DNA from 4 places in the Shewanella sp. S1-58-MNA-CIBAN-0166 genome. Region 3 is predicted to be linked to each of the others. Evidence: predicted binding sites of a transcription regulator. Region 3 holds the regulator's gene; each other region holds the start of a gene.
What was found. Region 3 encodes MetJ, which represses methionine synthesis genes. Its sites were predicted from a motif close to TAGACGTCTAGACGTCTA; they were not measured.
Positions count from the first base shown of each region.

Region 1: a site for MetJ is predicted at 2,646-2,663, ahead of metE (5-methyltetrahydropteroyltriglutamate--homocysteine S-methyltransferase). Genes of this name have one in related genera too.
Region 2: a site for MetJ is predicted at 2,269-2,286, ahead of metA (homoserine O-acetyltransferase MetA). Genes of this name have one in related genera too.
Region 4: a site for MetJ is predicted at 2,180-2,197, ahead of msrA (peptide-methionine (S)-S-oxide reductase MsrA). Genes of this name have one in related genera too.

Region 1 is NZ_JBEOPN010000021.1:45,018-49,558, forward strand. It holds gene metE (5-methyltetrahydropteroyltriglutamate--homocysteine S-methyltransferase) at 290-2,581, opposite strand; gene AAEY99_RS13520 (LysR family transcriptional regulator) at 2,736-3,638, shown strand; gene AAEY99_RS13525 (HDOD domain-containing protein) at 3,621-4,361, opposite strand; gene AAEY99_RS13530 (TonB-dependent receptor) at 4,482-4,541, opposite strand, start outside.
Region 2 is NZ_JBEOPN010000010.1:100,376-104,916, reverse strand. It holds gene AAEY99_RS08395 (diguanylate cyclase) at 1-961, opposite strand, end outside; gene metA (homoserine O-acetyltransferase MetA) at 1,057-2,001, opposite strand; gene AAEY99_RS08385 (SDR family NAD(P)-dependent oxidoreductase) at 2,363-3,106, shown strand; gene ompW (outer membrane protein OmpW) at 3,183-3,830, opposite strand; gene AAEY99_RS08375 (nucleotidyltransferase family protein) at 4,077-4,541, opposite strand, start outside.
Region 3 is NZ_JBEOPN010000011.1:87,394-91,934, forward strand. It holds gene AAEY99_RS08940 (bifunctional aspartate kinase/homoserine dehydrogenase II) at 1-1,306, opposite strand, end outside; gene metB (cystathionine gamma-synthase) at 1,438-2,607, opposite strand; gene metJ (met regulon transcriptional regulator MetJ) at 2,816-3,130, shown strand; gene AAEY99_RS08955 (sulfite exporter TauE/SafE family protein) at 3,206-3,946, shown strand; gene AAEY99_RS08960 (c-type cytochrome) at 4,303-4,541, shown strand, end outside.
Region 4 is NZ_JBEOPN010000023.1:64,923-69,463, reverse strand. It holds gene AAEY99_RS14440 (thiamine pyrophosphate-dependent dehydrogenase E1 component subunit alpha) at 1-813, opposite strand, end outside; gene astE (succinylglutamate desuccinylase) at 970-1,998, opposite strand; gene msrA (peptide-methionine (S)-S-oxide reductase MsrA) at 2,220-2,699, shown strand; gene trxB (thioredoxin-disulfide reductase) at 2,905-3,858, shown strand; gene AAEY99_RS14420 (GNAT family N-acetyltransferase) at 3,922-4,482, opposite strand.

The DNA of each region.
Region 1 (4,541 bases), on a different contig from region 3:
ATAGCGCTATTCACCGTAGTATCGTTGAATAATAAGCAGATAATGGTAAGCCGTTGAATCCGGGGGGCTCACACCGTTTTTCCCTAAGATAAGTTTTTTTCAACTACTCTCAACAGAGAACAACCAAATTCAACTTCATACAACTACATACAACTACATACAACTACATACAACTACATACAACTACATACAATTGCCAAGTCTACATTTGGCTTCGCCATGTCTGCCAGCTAATATTGATAAATTATTTTCATTTAAATCAATGTTATCTATAACGAGTTCATCCCAATTAGAACCGACGTCGAAGCACTTTAGTCGCTTCAATCATATTCCGCAGCGCGGGCTCAACTTCATCCCAGGTACGGGTTTTTAAACCACAATCAGGATTAACCCATAACTGTTTCACCGGCACTTTTTGCGACGCTTTAGTTATTAAGTCGACCATTTCATCAACGGTTGGAATATTTGGCGAATGAATGTCATACACACCGGGACCAATTTCATTAGGATAATGAAATTCTTCAAAGGCACTCAGTAGCTCCATACGCGAACGTGACGTCTCAATGGTGATAACATCAGCATCCATCGCCGCTATGGCATTAATGGTGTCATTGAACTCGCTGTAACACATGTGTGTATGGATTTGAGTTGCATCTTCAACACCTGCAGCCGATAACTTAAACGCATCCACCGCCCAGGTTAAATAATCTGCCCATTGGCTTTGTTTAATCGGTAAACCTTCACGAAATGCAGGTTCATCAATTTGAATAATGCCAATACCTGCACTTTCTAAATCGACCACTTCGTCACGTACTGCTAATGCAAGTTGGTTAGCAATATCTTTACGTGGAATATCTTCACGAGCGAACGACCAATGTAAAATGGTCACCGGACCCGTTAGCATGCCCTTAACAGGCTTGTCGGTTAAGCTTTGCGCATAGGTAGCCCAGTCGACCGTCATTGGTTTGGGGCGAGACACATCGCCATAAATTAACGGCGGCTTAACGCAACGAGAACCATAACTTTGCACCCAACCAAATTGAGTAAACCCAACGCCCTCTAATTGTTCACCAAAATACTCCACCATGTCATTACGCTCAGCTTCGCCGTGAACTAGCACGTCGATACCCAATTTAAGTTGACGAGAAATGGTGTCTTGAGTGACTTGCTCAAGCTGTGAACGGTAATCATTGTCATTGATTTCGCCTTTACGCCAGCGACTGCGTAACCCCCGAATAGCTGGCGTTTGCGGGAATGAACCTATGGTGGTTGTGGGTAATAATGGCAGCGCTAACTTTTGTTGTTGGGCAATGATACGGCGGGCAAATGGACTGTTACGTTCAAAATCATCAGCGGTTAGCTGCGACACACGTTCTACAACCTGTTGATTAACTGCGGCAGCTTTTGCCAAGCGGCGTTGCTGGCAACGATCAATAATCGCTCGGCTAGTTGCTGAACCTTGCTCAACGATTAATTGATGAATTTCGTTAAGTTCAAATAATTTTTGTTTCGCAAAAGCTAATTGGCCAAGTAATGGCGTAATTAATTGGCTTTCAACCTCGACATCCACAGGACAATGCAACAATGAACATGAAGGTGCAATCCATAAACAATCGCCTAACGTGGTCGCTAACTCGGTTACCTTCTGCGCAATCACATCAACATCAGCAGCCCACACATTACGGCCATTAACCACCCCAACAGAAAGTACCTGCTGAACGCCTAAAGCATTAACAAACACATCAAGCTGTTCTGGCGCGGTGACTAAATCAAGATGTAGCCCCTCAACCGGTAATGCACTCACCAATGCTTGATGATGGGCAATAGAACCGTAATAACTGGCGAGTAAAACCTTTAATGATGCTGGCTTTTGTTGCGCTAACGTTTGATAACTGTGGCTAATGGCTTGCTGCCACTCATCGGTTAAGTCTGCCGCTAATACCGGTTCATCAAGCTGTACCCAACTCACACCTTGGGCAGCAAAACGAGACAAAATTTGTTGATAGGCAACCAATAACGGCGGTAACAACGTCAACTTATTAAACTCAGAAAGGCTTTTAGATAAGTATAAATACGTCACCGGACCGAGCAGCACAGGTTTTGCTTGATGACCTAATTGCTGTGCTTCTGTGACTTCATCAAACAATTGTTCAAAGGCAATCTCAAATGTTTGATCAGCGCTTAGTTCTGGCACTTGGTAATGGTAGTTAGTATTAAAAAACTTGGTCATTTCTGCCGCACACGCATGTTGGCCGCTTTGCGAACGGCCACGAGCCACGCGAAATAAGGTGTCAATATCGACAGCGGCTGGGCTGCCATCAGCTTGAGTGGCCCGATGACGATCGGGGATCACATTTAAGGTCGCGCTCAGGGTTAGCACCTGGTCATAATAAGCAAAATCCCCTACTGGCAGTAATTCAACACCCGCATCTGCTTGCCACTGCCAATGAGTGCGTTTTAATTCACTGGCAACGTTTTTCAGCTCCGTTAATGTTGCTTCACCGCGCCAATAACGTTCTAAAACAAACTTCAATTCACGCTGACGTCCTATGCGGGGAAATCCTAAACTTGAAATTTTCATACTGCTTTCCTTTTCGTTGAGCAAAAATTTATAGCCATTTATGTAGAAAAGCTACATAGGCGTCTGGACGTCTAGAAGTTTATTGTGTTACTCTGCTGTCAAGCAATCGAATTGATTTCATCAGCTAGTTGAGCAAGATTCATGTGGAGAGAAAATGATAGAGCTTAGACACCTTCGCACCTTGATGGCGTTAAAGGAAAGTGGCAGTTTAGCGGGTGCAGCTAAAAAACGGTTTGTAACCCAGTCGGCGCTTTCTCATCAAATAAAAGAGTTAGAGACACGAATTAACTCAACTATTTTTGTTCGTAAAAGTAAACCGTTAACGTTTACTCACGAAGGTTCACGTCTGCTGAATTTAGCGGAAGAAATCTTACCGAAAGTGATTGCAACCGAGTCAGATCTTAAACGCGGTTTAGAAGGTGAAAGCCAACAGCTTAAGCTAGGCATTGAATGCCACAGTTGTTTTCGTTGGTTAATGCCCGTTATTGAGCAATTTAAACAGCATGCGCCAGCAGCTCAAATTGACATTTCGAGCCGTCATTTATTTGATTCACTCAATGCGTTGGAGACGGGGAGTTTAGATATAGTGCTAACATCTGACCCTGTGCCAGGACATAGCGTCGCATATCAGCATCTATTTGATTTTGAAGTAAAGTTAGTCGTTGCTAGTGATCACGCATTAGCGGCACAAGCGTTTGTCACGCCAGCGCAATTGGCAAAGCAAACCTTAATCAGTTACCCCGTGCCTTTAGCGCGTTTAGACATATACAAACACTTTTTAGAGCCCGCGGGGATTGAACCTGGCGAGCAAAAGCAATGCGATTTAACCTCTATGCTGTTACAAAGAGTAGCCTGTAATGATGGCGTAGCAACCCTACCAACTTGGTCTATCCGAGAGAGTCAGGGGCTAAGCCTTACTGCGGTAAAATTAGGAGCAGAAGGACTAAAACGTCCTTTGTTTGGGGCCTATCGTCGCGATGCCACTAATGCAAATTTAATCCAAAAGTGGCTCGAACTGGTAGCAAGTGAAGGCATAAATCTACAACGGGTTGATTAATAAACCTCGTTTAGACAGTACGCGTCGAAGCACAAGTCCTGGAGAATCAGGGTTTTGTGTTTGGCGTAAGTTATGTGCAATCAAAAATTCTTCGCGTAAATCATCATCTAGCCCTAATGACGCAAATGCTTCGAGCGATAACTGCTGTTGTTGTTTATCAATAAGCGACTTCAATACTTTTAACGATACTGGTCGAGACAACTCAGCATTTAAATAAGCAAAAGCGGTTAACGCAATCACCTGCCCAAACACACTAAACAACGCTAATGTTTGCATTTCATCCGCATCGATTTTAGTGCCTACACCAATGTCGTTGTCTTCACGTAACAGTTGTATGCAATCCACCGCAATGGTTTCATTTAATGCCCAATAGCCTTGAACCAGTTTTTTGTAAGGCTCAGAAAGTTCATCAAGTCTTTCTTTAAGGTAAAACGAAAACGCGTAGCGATAAATGTTCACTTGGCCCAAACGGATTAAGGCATCTTTTACACTACGGCTTTTTGTTGATATGACACCTGCTGTTTGCGCGGTATTACTGCGTAACAATAAATGTGCTGCCAAAGCAGGATCCGCTGAAATGATATCGATAACGACTCGAATATCTGCTTCGTTAATCAGAGATTTTTTTAATGGAATTAATATGCCACGACGACCAATGACTTGCTCTTCATTGCCAATAATAGCTTGAACTTGAGTAAGGACTTGTTGCTCAAGATTAGTCATATTCATCAATTACCTTTTCTTAGAATAAATCACTTTATTCATTAATTTAACGATATATTAAAACGAAAGCCAGTAATAGTTTACTGGCTTTCGAAAGGTTATTCGCTAAAAAAAGATAATCTAGAAACGATAACCCGCAGTCAGTCTAATTGAGCGACCAGTACCAGAATAATAACCACT
Region 2 (4,541 bases), on a different contig from region 3:
CAGCAAACTCTGGCGATTGTCCTACCAGTTGCTGCATTTGGGCTAAATGAGCTTTATTTTCCCCCCACAAGGCCAATTTAATCGATTCGCCCACCATGTTATGCAACATATTAAACATGTCTTGTTTATCTTGGGCTTGCTCCCAAAAGTCATAGGCTTTGTTAAAGTATTCGTAGGCTTTACGGTTTAAACCATTGTCACGATAGATAGCAGCCGTGGCATTGAATATCATCGCTTGACGACTCAGTCCTAATTGATGTTGTTGCGCTAACGCTAAAGCTTCATTTAACCTTTTGAGACCTTCGCCAAAATCACTTGGTTTATTATGGCAATACGCACTTTGCGCTAACACTTCGGCCAAGATATCAACGTTTCCAAGCTGACGGGCTAATGTAATCGCCACTTCACGATCTGGGCAATAAATTTGGGTGTCGTTAGTTTGAAGGTAAAGTATGAATGAGCGTTCGAGATAGCTTTTGACCAGTTCTTTGCTAAGAGGATGTGGTGTAAGTAATTTAATGGCATGGCTATAGCTGTTAATTGCAGCAACAAGATCACTGTTAACTTCTTGCTCTATTGCCAGTAAATGCAATAACTGGCCTTGCTGTTCAATCGGCCATTGAGCACTTTGTGGTCGCTGTTGTTGTAAAAAGTCAATGCGTTGTTGTGGTGAGCTTAATGTGGCTAACTGTTGTTTGATATCAGTAATTTTTGTACTATCAGTAATTTCTGTGCTATCAGTATTATCGCTAACGGTATTGTTGCTAACAGTATTGTTGCTAACGGTATTGTCGCTAACGGTATTATCGCTAACAGTACTGTTGATAACAGTATTGTTGCTAACATTGGCACCATTCATAATAGTGCCATTAGCGTCACTAAAAATGTCACCGGCCCCCCAGGTAGTTAGCGGCCAGCTTACTGCACACACCAATAATATCATCAACTTGGTTTTAACCATTTAACCTCGACCTTACAATAAAAACATCTAAGTTTAACAATAGCTTTTATCGAAACGAAGTCAACGTTAAAACGCCGGTATAACTATATTCAAGTTTACTTTTTACTTTCCCATGGTGTTTTCGCATTCATGTCAGACAAGTCATATGGCGTTAACTGGTAAACATAATAATTAAGCCAATTACTGACTAATAAGCTGCCATGACTATGCCAACGAACAATAGTATCTTGTGTTGGGTCATCTTGTCGGTAATAGTTTTGCGGAATATCTGGCTTGAGGCCTTCGCCAACATCGCGCACATATTCTTCATTCAAGGTGTCTTTTTGATATTCAGGGTGGCCCATAACAAACACATTATGATTATCACGACTGAGTACAATATACGCGCCAGCCTCGTCTGATTCAGCCAACACTTCTAAATCTGGATGTTGACGAATTTGTTCAATATCCATTTCAGCAAATCGTGAGTGCGGTGCAAAAAACTCATCATCAAAACCGCGCAATAGTGGGTGTGGGTCGCTGGTTCTTCGATGATTAAATACACCTGAACGTTTATTCGCTAATAACTGACGATGTAAATCATAAAGATGATACAAACCAGCATGAGCTGCCCAACACAAAAACAGTACTGAAGTGACATGTTGTTGTGACCAGTCAATAATTTCGCGAATGTGGTCCCAATACACCACATCTTTAAAATCAATTTTTCCTAACGGTGCGCCGGTAATAATCAAACCATCGTAATTGTTATTTCTAATGTCTTCAAAATCACGATAAAAAGTATTCATGTGATCCACTGATGTATGCTTAGATTCCTTATCATGAATGCGTAATAAATCGACCCCAACTTGCAAGGGCGTATTGCCCAGTAATCGCAACAACTGGGTTTCAGTTTCGATTTTATTAGGCATTAGATTCAAGATTAATACCCGCATTGGACGAATGTCCTGATTAGCAGCTCGGGTTTCAGACATCACAAAGATATTTTCTGACTCTAAAATACCTGCTGCAGGCAGGTTATCTGGAATTCGAACCGGCATACGTCTCACCTTTAGATTAATTAAACACATGTACTTGATTAACCAGCGCTCGATTAACCAACCAGCCTTTTCACAATAACGTTAATGTCTGTTATGTCACAGTTTCAACATTCAGTTTAGCGCTAAAAACAGCGGTCATCATCGATTGTCAAATGTCGTTTGCAAACATAACTAACCTACTCACCTAGCCTAAACCGCGACAGAATGGCTTATTGCTAACGTTAATATCGGTCAATCTGTTAGATAACCATCATACACTTGGATGGCTGGAAGTCTACACGTCTCAAGTTGAATTTTTTTCTTACTTGTTATCAACTGATGTTATTTCTATTATGAGTCATTATTTTTGATGAGATGAATCATGTCTACAGCGACAGCGATGATTATTGGCGCCAGCTCTCAACTGAGCCAAGCCTTAGCCAGACAGTTATCTGCACAGCAAGTTTCGCTGGTGCTTTTTGTTAACGACCCTGAATCACTTAACGAGTTTAGTCAAAGTCTGCCTGGCGATGTCAGTGTATATCCGTTAGTAATTAATCAACCTGACACACTAATAGCACAGCTGAATGCCGCCTGGAGCAAACATAATGGCGCCCATTTGGTGATTGTTAATACCGGTGTTAATGACTACGATTCTACCCTGCCTTGGGCAATTGATAAGCACACTATCGATATTAACGTAATGGGCTTTGCTGCGGCAAATAACTGTATTTTTAAATTAATGTGCGAGCAAGGTTACGGCCAACTAGCCGCCATTAACTCAATAGCCGGTCAACGTGGAGGGCCTAATGTGGCTTATCATGCCTCCAAAGCCTTTGCTGAAAATTACCTGCAAGGCTTGAGTATGCATGCACAACGATTAAAGCTGCCTATTACCATTAGTGATATTCAATTAGGGTTATTTGATAAAGCCGTTCATTTGAATACACAATTGCTGTTGTCGCCTATCGATAAAGTGGCTACACAAATCATCTCAGCCTTGCAAAAAGGTAAACGCCGAGTGTATGTCACTAAACGCTGGCGCATTGTCGCGTGGATAAATCGTTTATTACCAGAGTACATTTACAATACTCGCCATTGGAAACCGCGTAAAAAGTCTCCATAAGTGCCATCAACAAAAACAGGAACCCGTAGGTTCCTGTTTCATATGTTCGTTTTTCGCTAACGTATTCTACCCTAGCTTAATAAGTATAACCGACGCTGATCATGTAAACCCAAGGATCAATGTCTGTATCAACCACAACATGATCTGCCCCCATGTCAAAGCTCACATCCGTTGCAATTTGAGCATACCAAACAGACGCGTTAACCAACCATTTCTTGTCAATTTGATAATCAAGCCCAACTTGAGCCGCCACGCCCCAAGAGTTCGATAGGCTCAAATTATCTAAACCAAGATCTTTCGCCTCTTGAGTAAATTCACTGTCATAAAAGTTGGTAAAATTAACCCCTAAGCCAATATAGGGACGTAAAGCAGACTGTGAATCGCCAAAGTAATATTGTGCGACCAGTGTTGGAGGTAATTGCTTTGAGTCAGCAATTTTACCGAGTTCACCCAGTGACACATCGTGACTAAAAGGCGATGCCGCTAATAATTCAATACCGATATTATCAGTTAGCATATAACCAAAATTTAGCCCTAATTGGACATCGTTATCTACGCTAAATTCAGCAATATTTGCGACTACAGGGCTTGACTCATTTGGAGCAACCATTGCCACACCAGCACGAACAATAATATCTCCTGCTTGATGGGCCGCAGCACCAAATGAAAAACCAGCAGTTAATAAAGAAGCAGCAACTAAACTTAGGGTAATTTTCTTATTCATTTTTTAACACTCCTTGGCAATGACAACTAGATGCAATTCTGTGCATCCTTAACATTTGCGGTTAACCTACTGAAGTTAATCGTTAACATCATTGATTCAGATCAACAAAACAGCAGTACCCCTATAGAGGTACCTAATTAGATCCCAGACACATGATTTAGATCACAAAGTGAGGCGGTAAAGAGATGAAAGATGTATTTAACAGTTAGGTTTTGTGAGGTTGAACAGGTGAATTATTATTGATGATTAATCTGTTACAGATAGTTTGCAGTAATGCATTAACCATCCCTTTTGGGACACGCGATGGTTAAAAATAGCTTTGTCACGCTTTGGATTTGGACTTAATGACAAGTCAAACAAACAGCCTAAACCAAACACACTCGTCACGTGTAATTGAAACTCAGCTGTTGTATGGTCATCAGAGGGGACTAATTTAACCCCAATAGCCGTTTGTTTTTCTGGCCAAAATGACATGGCATCAACACAAGAACTATAGGGCACATCGCCATTTCTAAGGTGCATTCTGGCTTGATTTTTCACCGACCATGGCAGACCTATCTGCTTAACGAGTAAAGCTTCAATCGCCTGGTCTTCTGCAGAAGATGGGGTGTTATCACGCCAGTAAATGACATCAATGTCGTTTAAGGCTTGTGAAGCTAAGCCGTGCAAATTGTCCCAAATTAAATTGCGTATAAAACCCGCGCTAATTAA
Region 3 (4,541 bases):
GTCCAGCACAACGACGATGTACTTTTTGGGTCAATAAACTCACTTGAGCTTGCGGGACTAAAGTGACCAAACTTAATGCATCTTGATAAATCGGTTTGGCATCACGGCTGAGTAGTCGGGCAAAACTGCGTCTAAAGTGATGAGCATCGGCACTGACTAATGCCACTAGGCCTAAGTCAGTTTGGGCACTCAACTCTTCAATCAAAAATTCACTGCTGTATTGAGTGAGTAAAGCTTGCACTTGTTTCTGGCTTTCAAGCGTTAACGCCAACTCAAACTTATGTTGTGCTAGCGACCAATAAGCTAACGGTGTGATACCTGCTTTATCCAAAATGGCCAACAATGGTTCAATGTCTGCGTTCATTTTAAAACTAAACAACACCACTTCATTTAAGTTAGTGACCACAGGCGCACTCGCTGATGAACTCAGTGGCGCGATTAAAGTAAAGTCGGTGTGTGAAGCATAGCTTGAGCGTACCGCTAGGCTCACGTCGGTATTAAATAACGGCTGTAAGGTACGAGAATGCAGTACAGGAGAGCCCAGGCGCGCTAAGCGGTCAGCTTCGGCTAATGACATACTCTTGAGTAATTTAGCATCATTAATTTTATTCGGGTCGGCGTTAAATACCCCTTCAACGTCGGTCCAAATGGTCACACGCTCAATGTCAGCTAAGCTGGCAATTAAGGTGGCACTAAAATCAGAACCATTGCGACCCAGCAATAAGGTATCGCCGTGGCGGTTAGCGCATATAAAGCCGGTGATCACTAAACGCTCTTGCGGGTGCAAGGCTAATAAGGCCTGTACCTTGTCACGAGACTCAGCCACTAAAATATTGGGTACGGCGCCTTCATCGGCTACCAAAATAGAGCACGCATCGACATGAGTCGCAGCTACGCCCATTTCTCGTAACAAAGCGGCCATTAAGCGCGCCGACCAACGTTCACCAAAACTCACCACTTGGTTTAATTGGTAATCGTTACGTTGCTCTAAAGATAATAAGCTGACTAACTGAGATTTGTCGGTAGACAAACGTTCGCGTAAATCACGCGCTTGCTCGTTTGATAATAATTGTTCAATTAACGTCTGCTGGTAACTGATCAGAATTTGCAGCTCTTCTTGCCACAACTGACCGCTGTCACGCAGGCTCAATAATTTGTATAAGAAGTTAGTCGTTTTTCCGGCGGCGGATACCACAACTAAATCATCACTCTGACCATGCGTAAGTAGAATATGTGCAACACGGCGATAGCAATCTGCATCCGCTAAACTTGAACCACCAAACTTATGTAAATGACTTCGCGTCATTACTGACTCCTTAAACAACTACGACTTTTGTTGCGACTGCTAGACTTCTATTTTGAAACCAATAGTGTTGCAAGTGCATGTTTTGCTATTTTACCCAATTTGGTCGAAACCACAGCTAACTTAAACTCGAATTAAGCTGATTTTATCGCGGCAACAGCTGCTAGGCCTGCTTGAATATCGGCCAAGAGGTCATCTGCATCTTCAATACCGACAGATAGTCTCAATAAAGTCTCTTTAATACCAGCCTCTTGCCTTGCTTGTGGGTCCATTGCTCTATGGGTCATGGTGGCCGGAACGGCGACTAAACTTTCCACTCCGCCTAAACTTTCGGCAACACTAAACAACGACAGCGCCTTTAAAAATGCCACCACTTCCGCTTCGCCGCCGATTAACTCAAAACTTAACATAGCGCCAAAGCCTTGTTGTTGTTTTGCCGCAATTTCGTGACCTAGATGGTCTTTTAAACCCGGATAATACACCTTGGCCACAACATCACTGGCGCTGAGTAACTCAACAATCTTTTGTGCATTACGTTGATGCTCACGAATTCGTACCGCTAAAGTACGTAAGCCTCGCAAGGTTAAATAACTGTCAAATGCTGAACCCGTAAGCCCAAGAGTATTTGACCACCAATGTAACAACTCACCCACTTGAGGATCTTTAGCCACTACCGCTCCACCGACCACATCGCTATGACCATTGATGTATTTGGTGGTTGAGTGAATAACAATGTCTGCACCTAATAATAATGGCTGCTGTAATATTGGTGATAAAAAGGTGTTATCGACTGTCACTAGCGCGCCAACGTCATGGCAAGCGATACTAATGGCATTAATGTCTACCACCCGCAATAAAGGATTCGATGGCGTTTCTAACCACACCATTTTCGGTTTTTGAGCTATCGCTTTGCTCAGCGCTTGCGCATCAGTTTGATCAACAACCAATAACTTAAATTGGCCTTTTTTGGCCAAGTTAGTAAATAAGCGGTAACTGCCACCATAACAATCGTGCGGCACAACCAATAAATCCTCTGGGCCAAGTAAGCTAGTCACCAATGTAATCGCCGCCATGCCGGTACATGTCACCACGCCGGTAGCACCTTGCTCGAGTTTGGCGAGTGCGTCACCTAAAATACATCGAGTAGGATTACCCGAACGACTGTAATCAAACTCGCGCGGATTATTGTGGCCATCGAATGAATAATTGGTCGATAAATAAATCGGTGGCACGATAGCACCATGTTGTGTGTCTGTTTCAATACCTTGGCGAACGGCCAATGTGGCGTTTTGATGCTTAGTCATGGTGACTCCTAAAATTTCACAAACACACAAAGAGATGTCTAGACGTCCAAATTTACCTAAGAGATCCCCATCCGTCAACTTAAATAGACGTTTAGACGTCTAAACATCAAGAAATCTATTTGCAATCGGGATTAAATAGTAGCAATAATTTGACTAGAGATTGTAACGGTTTAAAATCTGCAGCGTATTTATCGTTAAGGGTAAGTTAATGACTGAGTGGAATGGCGAATATATCAGCCCATATGCCGAGCACGGCAAAAAAAATGAACAAGTAAAAAAAATTACGGTTTCTATCCCTTTAAAAGTATTAAAAGTACTGACGGATGAGCGGACGCGTCGCCAGATAAATAATCTGCGCCATGCAACTAACAGTGAACTGCTATGCGAAGCATTTTTGCATGCGTACACAGGTCAACCATTACCTTATGACGGTGATCTATCAAAAGATCAGCCTGATAGCATTCCAAGTGAAGCGAAAAAGTTAATGGATGATATGGGTATCGAGTGGGAAGAGCTCGAATAATTCACTGATTAGTCAATACCTCACAGACTTTGAAACGACCCTAATAAGAAGTCGTCATGTTTTTAAAGAGAACTTATGATGTCATTTATCGATCCAACGACCTTGATACTGGCATCAATTATCGTGTTTTTTGGCGCGCTAACCCAAAGCTTAATTGGCTTTGGGTTAGCCGTTGTTGCTAGCCCGCTGCTGTATATTGTTAATCCTCAATTAGTTCCTGTTCCTATTATTGTTATGGGCTTTGCCATTTCTGCAATGACCTTATTTAGAGAACGCGGTCACCTACAATTTAATGGTTTGCAATATGCCTTACTCGGGCGGATCCCTGGGGGGTTTTTAGGCGCTGGATTATTGCTGTTTGCCCCACAAGCCATACTCGGCTTAGTGATTGCAGGCATTGTGTTTATTGCTGTTATTCTTAGCATTTTTCGCTTTACCGCCCCCATTAATCGCCTCAGTTTATTTATCGCTGGGGTATTTTCAGGCATATTTGGCAATATTGCTGCTATCGGTGGTCCACCAATGGCCATTTTGCTTGCAGGCCAAGACCCAAGTCAGTTTAGAGCGGCATTATCTGCCTTTTTCGTGTTTAGCTCATTAATTGCCTTAGCTATTCTAACCATCGTCGGCTTAGTTGAAGTGAAGCATTTATGGCTATCACTGCTATTATTGCCTTCAGTCGTTGCTGGTTATCTTGTCTCAGGTAGATTAATTGGCCGCGTTGATAAAGATAAAACCCGCATAGTCACCTTAGTGTTATGTAGTATTAGTGCCACTGTATTAGTGATTATGTCGACCAACACGTTAATGAGCTAATCAGCTATTCTGTACCTGTAAACAAAACCAGCCATCAATGGGCTTGTTCGCTAATAATGATTAAAATCTTCCCCTTCTATTTATCAAGCAGTCTATTTCTCACCTAAAAACGCCATCAATAAGTATCAAAAAAACCACTTTTATCTCCTCTAGCAAAATCCTCATCTTGGCGCAATAGATCCACATCACACTAGTTCATTAGATTTCTTTCAATTAACTTTTTTTCAATTAGATTTTTCTCATGGATATGATCTACTTCAAATTAACACTACTCACTTTTAGGTAACATTGTTTACAGCAAAGAAATAATTAAATGCTGTTAATGCACAACCCTAATAAGCCCGACAGAGGACAAAATGATGAACACTTACATTAAAGTTGGTATCGCAGTTGCTATGGCATTATCACTTGGCACCCAAGTGATGGCCGCAGATGGTGGTAATCCTAAAAAAGGTAAGCACCTGTACAAAAAAGAATGTAAAGCCTGCCACAGCGCTAACAGTGAAGGTCCTGAATTAACCCCAATGACCAAAACCATGAGCCAATGGGATCGTTTTTTCACCCGTGATAAGCACAAAGCCAAACCTGCCGTTTT
Region 4 (4,541 bases), on a different contig from region 3:
TGGAGCATTATGTTCTAGTGCATGGGCACGAGCTTGTTGCGTGGCGGCTAACACCGCTAGCATGTCGTTACCGTCTACACGAATGGTATGCATACCGTAACCAACTCCCCGACTGGCTATACCGTTACCAGCAAACTGCTCTTCAGTTGGGGTTGAAATAGCATAACCATTGTTACGACAGAAAAAGATGGTCGGAGACTTAAGCACTGCGGCCATGTTCAAACCAGCATGGAAGTCACCTTCTGATGCTGCGCCTTCACCAAAATAACAAATGGCAACGTTACGCTTGCCTTGTAATTTCATGCCATAAGCAACACCTGTGGCTTGTGGAATTTGAGTTGCCAAAGGTGATGAAATAGTTTGGTAGTTGAGTTCACGGCTGCCGTAATGAATCGGCATTTGGCGACCTTTACCTAAATCTTTCTCGTTACTGAACATTTGATTCATAAATTGTTCAGTCGTAAAGCCGCGATAACGCAATGAGGCGTGCTCACGATATTGAGCCAAAATGACGTCGTCTTTATCAAGCGCGGCTGTGCTGCCAATAATTGAGGCTTCTTCACCGGTACAGGTCATGTAAAAACTAATCCGTCCTTGACGCTGCGCACCCAACATACGCTCGTCTAATACGCGTGTAAAAACACAGGTATCAAAGATTTTTTCGGCCAGAGCCTTGTCGATTACTGGTAGAACCGCACTTTCATAAGTGGTGCCATCAGCTTGCAAAATACGCAAGATGGGGATGTGCAATGACGCTTTGTCTAAGAAGCTGACACGGTGCACTGTTTCATTGGTCAGTGGTGCGTTGCTCATATTATGCTCTTGTTATTGTTGAGCCATGTTCAACATAAACATGGCTCTATTTATACTATGCGAGTAGACATTACGTTAACGTAAACTACCTATCAATACTTACTCTCACTGTAAACGCATTTTACTCGCGATTGACATGTATATATTGCTTTACGACTAGATAATAGTTTCGTTCAACGCGGGTACTAAACATAACACCGTACGTTGGCCAACCGGCACGTTCTCATTAGGAAATACGATCGCTTCTAATGGTTGCTCGACTGTGATTTGCTTCCCGCCTTCTGTCGCTAATACCTCGCCCTGACTAAAGGCACTGAAGTTTTCTGCATCGCCTGCAAAGCTAAATTCAAAATTATCAAAGTGCTTGTTAATAGAGCGCGATACCTTATACAAGTTGACCTTGCTAGGGTCGAACTCAACAGGTGCTAACTCAGTTTCAGTAATCAACTTTTCAAGCATAGTATGAGTTTGTGCAAAACGACTCATATCATTTTGGCCAAATGGCATTACTTTGCCTAATTCCACAGTAAAAGCATCTGCTTGAAATTGCTCTGACGAATAATAACTAAACGTCGTTGTTGGTTCGTGGTGAAACAACATAGTATCAACGCCACATGCCGCCAAAAACATAATTTGTTCACCGCTAAAAGCACGGCCAGGACGGTATGGGTATATGGCAAACTTTTCATGCTTAGAAGCACGAATAGCAGTATGTAAGTCGTAATGAATACGCTGATTGTCATTATTGGCATTGAAAAAGTCTGCCACGTATTGCTCTAACGCTTTTGCTCGGTGACGCTCCGGATGGCTTAAGCCCTCGCCTTTAGAATGCGCGCCACTAAATAGACGATTCATGTTTTCATCAATAAAACGGGTTTTATTGATGATCGCGGCCGGATTACCAATTAAAAACATCACTCGCTGCTTGGCAACAATTCGTTGGCTGAGCAAATCTTTAATGAGTTGATTACAGATTTCAATCGGTGCAGTTTCATTACCGTGCACAGCACAAGACAGCACGATATCTTTGGTTGCATTAGCCGGAGTAAATACAATCACTCCCGTATCCCATACATCTACACGGGTATGATCTGCCAACATAAAATCAGATGCTTCAGGTAATTGATTTGGATTGGCTAAGGTATAGGCTAAAAAATCATGGTTTATCATCAGGTCAGATAACACTATCAACTCCTTGTCTCATTATTATATGGCGTAGTTAACTTTGACGTAAAACGATGTTAACTATTACTGCCTATTGTCGCGGATTCTATCATAGCCAAACGCTATTTTATTGGTGGCATATGTTAGATTTATTTATTAATAAAAGTTTGCTTGCAAAACTACACAATATTCAACACAATTGTAGCCATCTAGACTTCTATAATTTGTTTTAAGGGTATGTCATGGCGTTAGCAACATTTGGTGCAGGCTGTTTTTGGGGTGTTGAATATTTTTTCCGTGAAATTAACGGCGTCAGTAACGCAACGTGTGGCTACATGGGTGGCAAAGACAGTGCGACCACATATAAAGAAGTGAAGACGGGTTCAACTGGTCACGCAGAAGTGGTTCAAGTTGAGTTTGATCCAGAAATCGTCAGTTACGACGACTTGTTGGACACTTTTTGGAAAAATCACAACCCAACCATGCTGAATATGCAGGGCGGTGACATTGGTACTCAATATCGCAGCACGATTTTTTTTCACGATAAAGAGCAAAAAGCCCAAGCTGAAAGCTCAAAGCTGGCATTAGCACGCAGCGGTAAATGGGGACAGCGTCATATTGTGACTGAAATTGTACCGATACAAACATTCCAAATTGCCGAGGAATACCACCAGAATTATTTAGAAAAAAATAATTTACCAACCTGTCACTTGGTTTATTAAACCTAACAAACAATCAATCGTTCGTTGAACGACAAGTAACCGTTTCAAGCGAGTTAATGTGTATCATTACCTCACCTGAAACGGAATATTTACACAATAGATTAGCTCAATCGATTTCCTGCACTCAACTTCACTTTACCCGCAGTAGTAAATTCCATACAATCCCATGCAAATTGCTTAAGGCATGTTATCGGAGAACAAAATCATGAGTGAAGCTCGTCACGTTAACCTACTAATTTTAGGTTCTGGCCCTGCTGGCTATACCGCTGCTGTTTATGCTGCGCGTGCAAATTTAAATCCTGTGATGATTACAGGCATGCAGCAAGGTGGTCAATTAACCACTACGACTGAAGTAGAAAACTGGCCAGGCGATGCTGAAGACTTAACTGGTCCAGCATTAATGGAACGCATGCAAAAGCACGCTGAGAAGTTTGATACTGAAATTATTTTTGATCACATCAACGAAGTGACCCTAACTGAGCGACCTTTCCGCTTAAAAGGTGACAACGGCGAGTTTACGTGTGATGCACTCATTATTGCTACTGGCGCATCGGCTAAATATTTAGGCCTCCCGTCTGAAGAAGCATTCATGGGCCGTGGTGTTTCTGCCTGCGCAACATGTGATGGTTTCTTCTATCGTAACCAAAAAGTTGCGGTGGTTGGTGGTGGTAACACTGCAGTTGAAGAAGCACTTTACTTAAGTAATATAGCTTCTGAAGTTCACTTAATTCACCGTCGTGACAGCTTCCGTTCAGAAAAAATTCTGATCAATCGCTTAATGGATAAAGTTGCGAACGGTAATATCATTTTACACCTAGACCAAACACTTGAAGAAGTCACTGGTAACGAGATGGGTGTGACTGGGCTTAAGAAGAAAAGCACTAAAGATGGTTCAGTGACCGATTTAGAAGTCGCTGGTGTGTTTATTGCGATTGGTCACAGCCCTAATACTGGTATTTTTGCTGGTCAATTAGAAATGAATCACGGTTACTTACAAGTAAACAGTGGTTTACAAGGCAATGCGACTCAAACCAGTATTGAAGGTGTTTATGCTTGTGGCGACGTGATGGATCAACATTACCGTCAAGCCATCACTTCTGCCGGTACGGGTTGTATGGCTGCACTTGATGCTGAGCGTTATTTAGACGCTAAAAAGTAATCGACAGTATGTAATACAACAAAAGAGCAGCTCAGGCTGCTTTTTTTATTGCCTTAAAAAACATTACACCGCTTTTTGATAAAACACGGCTTCAGTATCGCCTAAAGGATCGCGGTGAATACTTTTATGTTGAAACGTCATACCGAGTTTTTTCATAATCGCAATTGAGGCAATATTTTCCTCTACTGCTATCGCACTCACATGAGTCACGTCATCAGGCTCACTGACAGCATCCATGACCGCTTTGGCAGCTTCTGTAGCATACCCTTTACCCCAACAAATATGCTTAAACCGCCAACCTAACTCTAAGTTATGCGGTTGTGCTTGGGTAAAAAAGTGCATCGGTCTGACTAATACCCAGCCTAAATACTCGCCGCTTAACCCGTGTTGGTCATTGGCGTCACAATCGAGCGCATGGACTTTCCATAATCCCCAACCTTTTGGCGGATTTAAATATTGAGCCAATCTAGGTAACATGATCGTATCTATCTGATGCTGAGTGGTTTTATTGCCGCCATTAAGAAAGTGCATGACTCGTTCATCTTGGTCTAGTTCAAATAATAGTGCGCTGTCATTAAGAGTCATTAATGACAGTTGTAATCTAGAGGTGTTTTCAATCTGCACAATATCTGTTCCCTAAAGGTTTTATGTCATGAGATCACATGCAAGTAGTTGACACACAA